Regions from separate parts of the Actinoplanes sichuanensis genome, predicted to be linked through region 2. Evidence: predicted binding sites of a transcription regulator. Region 2 holds the regulator's gene; the other holds the start of a gene.
The links. The regulator HspR, encoded in region 2, represses chaperone genes until heat shock. The targets are predictions, from matches to a motif close to TTGAGTNNNNNNNACTCAA.

Region 1: lon (endopeptidase La) is a predicted target of HspR. The motif match lies at 1,728-1,746, and genes of this name have one in related genera.

Annotation. Positions count from the first base shown of each region.
Region 1 is NZ_AP028461.1:3,602,537-3,605,940, reverse strand. Features, by position in the region: gene lon (endopeptidase La) at 1-1,711, opposite strand, end outside; gene Q0Z83_RS16405 (SPFH domain-containing protein) at 1,869-2,780, shown strand; gene Q0Z83_RS16400 (hypothetical protein) at 2,787-3,044, shown strand; gene Q0Z83_RS16395 (GOLPH3/VPS74 family protein) at 3,046-3,404, shown strand, end outside.
Region 2 is NZ_AP028461.1:9,397,223-9,400,626, forward strand. Features, by position in the region: gene Q0Z83_RS43235 (cation:proton antiporter) at 1-779, shown strand, start outside; gene Q0Z83_RS43240 (hypothetical protein) at 964-1,410, shown strand; gene Q0Z83_RS43245 (heat shock protein transcriptional repressor HspR) at 1,473-1,916, opposite strand; gene dnaJ (molecular chaperone DnaJ) at 1,938-3,137, opposite strand; gene grpE (nucleotide exchange factor GrpE) at 3,227-3,404, opposite strand, start outside.

The DNA.
Region 1 (3,404 bases), 5.8 Mb from region 2:
TGAACCGGGGCCGACCGATCAGATCCGTCAGGTCACCGGCGTCGACGGTGGCCGGCAGCTCCCGCAGCGACACCTTGCGGAACGCCTTGGCCAGCAGGCGCTCGAACGACCGTACCCCCGCCTCCCGGGTGTAGTTGGCGGCGATCTCGCGCAGAGCGTCCTCGGTGACCGTCACCTCGTCGGCCGAGAGCGCGGCGCGCTCGAGCTGCCGGGGGATCAGGAAGTCGCGGGCGATGGCGACCTTGTCGTTCTCGGTGTAGCCGTCGATCGCGATCAGTTCCATCCGGTCGAACAGTGCCTGCGGGATCGTCTCCAGCACGTTGGCGGTCGCGATGAACAGCACGTCCGACAGGTCCAGGTCGAGGTCCAGGTAGTGGTCGCGGAACGTGTGGTTCTGCGCCGGGTCCAGCACCTCCAGCAGCGCGGCGGCCGGGTCGCCCCGGTAGTCGCTGCCCACCTTGTCCACCTCGTCGAGCAGCACCACCGGGTTCATCGAACCCGACTCGCGGATCGCCCGCACGATCCGGCCCGGCAGCGCGCCCACATAGGTGCGCCGGTGTCCGCGGATCTCCGCCTCGTCCCGGACGCCGCCGAGCGCCACCCGCACGAACTTACGGCCCAACGTCCGTGCGACCGACTCGCCGAGCGACGTCTTGCCGACTCCGGGCGGGCCGGCCAGCAGGATCACCGCCCCCGAACCGCGGCCGCCGACCGTCTCCAGGCCGCGCGACTCGCGGCGGGCCCGGACCCCCAGATACTCGACGATGCGTTCCTTGACCTCGTCCAGGCCGTGGTGATCGGCGTCGAGGACCGCGCGGGCCGCCGCCAGATCGGTGTTGTCCGTGGTGCGGACGTTCCACGGCAGGTCCAGCACGGTGTCCAGCCAGGTGCGGATCCAGCCCGCCTCCGGGTTCTGGTCGCCGGCCCGCTCCAGCTTGTCGACCTCACGCTGCGCGGCCTCACGGACCGCCTCGGGGAGGTCGGCGGCCTCGATCCGGGCCCGGTAGTCGTCCTTACCGTCGGCCTCGCCCTCGCCGAGTTCCTTGCGAATCGCCTTGAGCTGCTCCCGCAGCAGGTATTCGCGGTTGCGCTTCTCGACGTTCTCGCGGACGTCCTTCTCGATCGTCTCGTTGACCTCGGACTCGGCCAGGAAGTCGCGGGTCCACTCGATCAGCAGCTTCAGCCGGGCCTCGACGTCGGGGGTCTCCAGCAGTTCACGCTTGCGGTCGCTGGACAGGTACGGCGCCCAGCCCGCGGTGTCGGCCAGATCGCTCGGGTCGTCGATGGCACTGACCGAGTCGATGACCTGCCACGCCTCGCGCTTCTGCAGCACCGAGACGACCAGCTTCTTGTACTCGGCGGCCAGCTCACGGACCTGCTCGGACGGCTTCGCGGTGTCGACCGGCTCGGCCTCCACCCACAGGGCCGCGCCGGGCCCGGTCACGCCACTGCCGATCTTCGCGCGCGGGCCGGTGCGCAGCACGGCGGCCGGTTCGCCGCCACGGATCCGGCCGACCTGCTCGACCGTCGCCACCACACCGTAGGACGCGTACCGGTCCTCCAGCCGCGGGGCGATCAGCAGTTCGGAGCGGGCCGAGGTGCGTGCCGCGTCGACGACGGTCTGGGCGGCCTCGTCCAGCTGCACCGGAACGACCATGCCCGGAAGCAGGACGATGTCGTCGAGGAAGAGCACGGGGAGTCGCTTGCTCACGGTTACCTCCGGGAAGTTGAGTACGGCAGGCTCAACCGTGGGGTGATCCCGCTTCTTCCGGCGTTCACTGTCGGCGAACAGCACCCGGTGGGGCCCGCTTGAAAAAGTGATATCACATTGATAGTCTCGGGTTATCACCGCTCAAGGGGAGGCCCACATGACCGAACACCTCGACCTTCCTGCTCCGCAGGTGCGTGAGCGCACCGCCCGTGACGCCTCCGGCTGGCCGGTCCTCGCCATTGGTGGGGTGGTCATGCTGATCGCCGCCGCGGTCTTCGTCGTCGCGGTCCAGCAGGACAGCGTGGCCCTCGTGCTGAGCCTGATCGGCGTGAGTCTGCTGCTCCTGCTGGGCACCCTGATCGTGCTCGCCGGGCTCACCCCGGTCGCACCCGGCGAGGCCCGCGTCCTGCAGTTGCTGGGCCGCTACACCGGCACCGTCCGCACCGACGGCCTGCGCTGGGTCAACCCGCTCACCAACCGCCGCCGCGTCTCCACCCGGATCCGTAACCACGAGAGCGACGTCCTCAAGGTCAACGACGCCGACGGCAACCCGATCGAGATCGCCGCCGTGGTCGTCTGGCAGGTGCAGGACACCGCGCGAGCCGTCTTCGAGGTCGACGACTTCATCGAGTTCGTCGCCATCCAGACCGAGACGGCCGTGCGGCACATCGCCAACAGCTACTCCTACGACTCGCACGACACCGAGCTGATGTCGCTGCGGGACAACGCCGACGAGATCACCGCCCGGCTGTCGGAGGAGATCGGGGTCCGGGTCGCCGCGGCCGGCGTGAAGATCATCGAGTCACGGCTCACCCGCCTCGCCTACTCACCGGAGATCGCCCACGCCATGCTGCGCCGCCAGCAGGCCAACGCGATCGTCGCCGCCCGCACCCGGATCGTCGAGGGCGCCGTCGGCATGGTCGAGCTGGCGCTGGCCCGGCTCACCGAGCACGATGTGGTCGAGCTGGACGAGGAGCGCAAGGCCGCCATGGTCAGTAACCTGCTGGTCGTCCTCTGCGGCGACCGGGACGCCCAGCCCGTCGTCAACACGGGCACCCTCTACTCCTGAGATCCCATGGCCATCGAGCGCAAGAAGCTCCTGCTCCGGCTGGACCCCGCCGTGCACGACGCCCTCGCACGGTGGGCCGGCGACGAGCTGCGCAGCACCAACGCCCAGATCGAGTATCTGCTGCGTAAAGCACTGGGCGACGCCGGCCGGCTGCCCGGGGGAGTCGGCCGGATGCGGGGCCCCGGCCGCCCACCCAACAGCCCCGAGCCGGACCGGGACGACCCCGGGACCGACGACCCGGAGACGGATGACGAGGAGCAGTGAGATGAGCGTGCCCGGCAGCCTCGCCCAGCGGATGTTCCTACTGGCCCACGACCCCGACAAGGGTCGCGTCCGGGTCGGCACCAACCTCGGAGCCATGATCCGGGCGGCCGCCCTGACCGACCTCTACCTCAACGGCCATCTCACCGACGAGAGGGGCCGGGCCGCCCTCGCGCCGCGGCGTCCGGTCGCCGACCCGGTGCTCAACGCGCTCCTCGACGAGATCGAGGGCTCCCGCCCCCGCAAGTGGCAGTCGTGGGTGGACCGGCGGCAGCACGCCACCGTCGTCGCGGTCCGCGCGCAGCTCGGCGCCGGTGGCTGGGCGCGCGTGGAGCCGTACCGCATCCTCGGGATCTTTCCCGC
Region 2 (3,404 bases):
GTAACCGGGAGACTCCGGTGATCCTCTCGGTGCTCGTCATCGAGGACCTGGCGATGGCCTTCTACCTGCCGGTGGTCACCGCCGTGCTGGCCGGTCTCGGCCTGGCGAGCGGCCTGAGCACGCTGAGCGTCGCGGTGGTCACGGTGGTCGCGGTCCTCGTCGTCGCCATTCGGTACGGCGGGGAGATCAGCCGGTTCATGTCGGTGAAGGACCCCGAGGCCCTGCTGTTGAGCGTGCTCGGGCTGACGCTGTTCATCGCCGGGGTGGCCGGCGAACTGAAGGTCTCCGAGGCGGTCGGCGCGTTCCTGGTCGGTATCGCCATCTCCGGTCCGGTGGCGCACCACGCCACCCAGATGCTCACACCGTTGCGGGATCTCTTCGCCGCGGTGTTCTTCGTCTTCTTCGGGCTCTCCACGAACCCGGCGGACATCCCGCCAGTGCTGCTGCCGGCTCTCGGACTGGCCGTACTGACCATGCTGACGAAGGTCCTGACCGGCTATCTGGCGGCCCGCCGGGTGGGGATCGCCCTACCCGGCCGGATTCGGGCCGGTCTGGCCCTGATGCCCCGCGGCGAGTTCTCCGTCGTGATCGCCGGACTCGCGGTGGTGTACGGCGGAAACGCCAAGCTTGCCGCGCTGGCCACGGCATACGTGCTGATCACCGTGGTGACCGGTCCACTGCTGGCGCGACTGCCGGATTACCCCTGGTTCAAGGAGATCATCCGGAAGCGGATGGCGGCCCAGCGAGCGGCCCAGAAGCCCCTGCCATCCGTGGAGTGACCTGCGTCTCCATTCAGGAAGCCCAAAGTTACTGTCCAGTATCTGAATGTGAAGCCTTGACACTTCCGTTTGCGGACTCCGCACGCTAGCGTTGCGCGGCGACGACTCTGAGTATTGGGACGTTCGCCACTATGGCCAGCGGGTAACGCTTGCCGTATTGCGAACGGTTGAGTGAGGCGGCGACGTGAGCGTGCGTGAAGCTACATTCCTCGGTTTCGGCAACCCGGTCGACCCTCGACCCGACGAGTTGCAGACCTGGGCATACAACCCTGAGTCGGTTCCGCTGAGCAGCATGCCGAAAGACTGGGACCTCCTGATCTCCGGCGATGTGCTCGGCCCGACCCTGTTCGAACTGGCCATGGACCGGCAGTGCCCGGCCCGACGGTTCGCGCAGCACTGCATGTACATCTACGCGGCGGACGGGCTGCGGCAGAACGCGAGCGGGCAGCGCAAGCGCCGGCTCAAGAAGTTCGTGGAGCGCGCGGAGGAGGTCGGCGACGAGCCGATGCAGATCTGGGCGCACAACTGCCGGGTTCTGATGACCCGGCCCGAGCTCTTCGACCACCACGACTGGATGGAGGGCGGCCTGGTGCGCTACCCGCGCCGACTGGGCCTGTTCAACCGCCGCTGAGTACGGAAAGTATTCGTACGGTCACTACACGCAGTAACGGCGGCCCTCAGGGCCGCCGTTACTCATTTGTCCGGCGATCGCCGTGGCCGCCAGACCACCAGCGCCGTCGAGTGCCGCTCCTGGCGAACCAGATCACGGCTCCCGTACGGATTGGTCATCGCTTCCATCTGGGCCATCCGGGTGTACGCCGACTCGAGCTCCTGCTCCAACTCGGCCACCCGGTGCTGCAGATCGGTGACCAACTGCTCCAGGCCGATGATCCGCTTGATGCCGGCCAGGTTGACGCCGTCCTCCTGGCTCAGCCGCTGCACCTCGCGGAGCAGTGCCACATCCCGCTCGCTGTAACGCCGGCCACCACCCCCGGCCCGCCCGGGCTGCACCAGCCCGAGCCGGTCGTACTGCCGAAGGGTCTGCGGGTGCATCCCGGCGAGCCGCGCCGCCACCGAGATGATCAAAACCTTCGCGTCGGAGGCCTGTTCAATCGAGATGCTGATCTCTTCATACATGTGCCACCTCCCGGGAGGGTCCTAACCGGCAGCCCGACGCAGGCGGGCCTCGATCCGATCCCGCGCCGGCGGCGGGGTCAACTTCGCGAACTTCTCCAGAAGGTCCCGGGCCTCGCCGGTCACTCCCGCCGGGATCTGCACGTCGACAGTGACGATCAGGTCGCCGGCCTGGCCTTCCTTGCGGACCACGCCCTTGCCCCGGGCCCGCAGTTTCCGGCCGCCCGGGGTGCCGGGTGGCACTCGCAGCGTGACCGGACCGTCCAGAGTGGGGACCTTCAGGTCGGCGCCGAGCACGGCCTCCGCGATGCTGATCGGAACCGTCAGCGTCAGGTCGTCGCCACTGCGCCCGAACAGGTCGTCGGGCCGCACCTTGACCTGCACGTACAGGTCTCCGGCGGGACCGCCGCGGTCGCCCGGCTCGCCCCGGCCGCTGAGCCGGATCCGCTGGCCGTCGGCCACACCCGCGGGGAACCGGACGTTGATCGTGCGGGTCTTGGTGACCCCGCCGCTGCCCCGGCACTCCGGGCACTTCTCGTCCACGATGCTGCCCGAGCCCTGACAGTCACGGCACGGCTCGGAGAAGCTGAACGAACCCTGGTTGCTGGAGATCAGCCCGGTGCCGTGGCATTTCGGGCAGGACCGGGGGGTGGTGCCCGGCTTGGCACCGCTGCCGTGACAGGTGTCACAGGCCCCCGGCGTTCGCAAGGTCAGCGGCAGGGTCGTACCCCGAACCGCCTGGGCGAAGTCGAGGGTGACCTCGGTCTCCACATCCCGCCCGCGCTGCGGACCACGCCGGGCCGTCGCCGGGCCACCGGCCGCCTGCCCGCCGGAGAAGATCGAACTGAAGATGTCGGAGAAGCCGCTCCCGCCGAACCGGCGGTCGGCACCCGGCGCGCCACCGGCACCGGAGAAGCCGCCGAACAGATCGGACGGATCGAACTGGGTGCCACCGCCGCCCCGCGCCCCACGCCGGAACGCGCCCGAGCCGAACAGCGAGCGCATCTCGTCGTACTCTTTGCGCTTCTTGTCGTCGGCCAGCACGTCGTAGGCCTCGGAGGCGGCCTTGAACTTCTCCTCCGCCTCCTTGTTGTCCGGGTTGCGGTCGGGGTGAAGATCGCGGGCGAGCTTCCGGTACGCCTTCTTGATCTCGTCGGGGGAGGCGGACCGGTTCACGCCGAGCACGGCGTAGAAGTCCTTCTCGAGCCAGTCCTTCGAGCTCATTCAGTCCACCTCCTCGATTCGTCTGCGCCTCGGACTTTCGGCGACGTCCCGCCCACCGGAGACCGGTGGGCGGGACACAGTCACTGATCTCACTCCGGATCGGCGACGGCTACCAGTGCCGGGCGCAGCAGCCGCTCGCCCAGTGTGTAACCCCGACGCATCACCTCGACGCAGGTCGGCTCGTCGACGTCCGCGGACGTCAGGTGCGCGACCGCCTCGTGCCGGTTCGGGTCGAAGGGGTCGCCCTTCTCGCCGAAGGCCACCAGC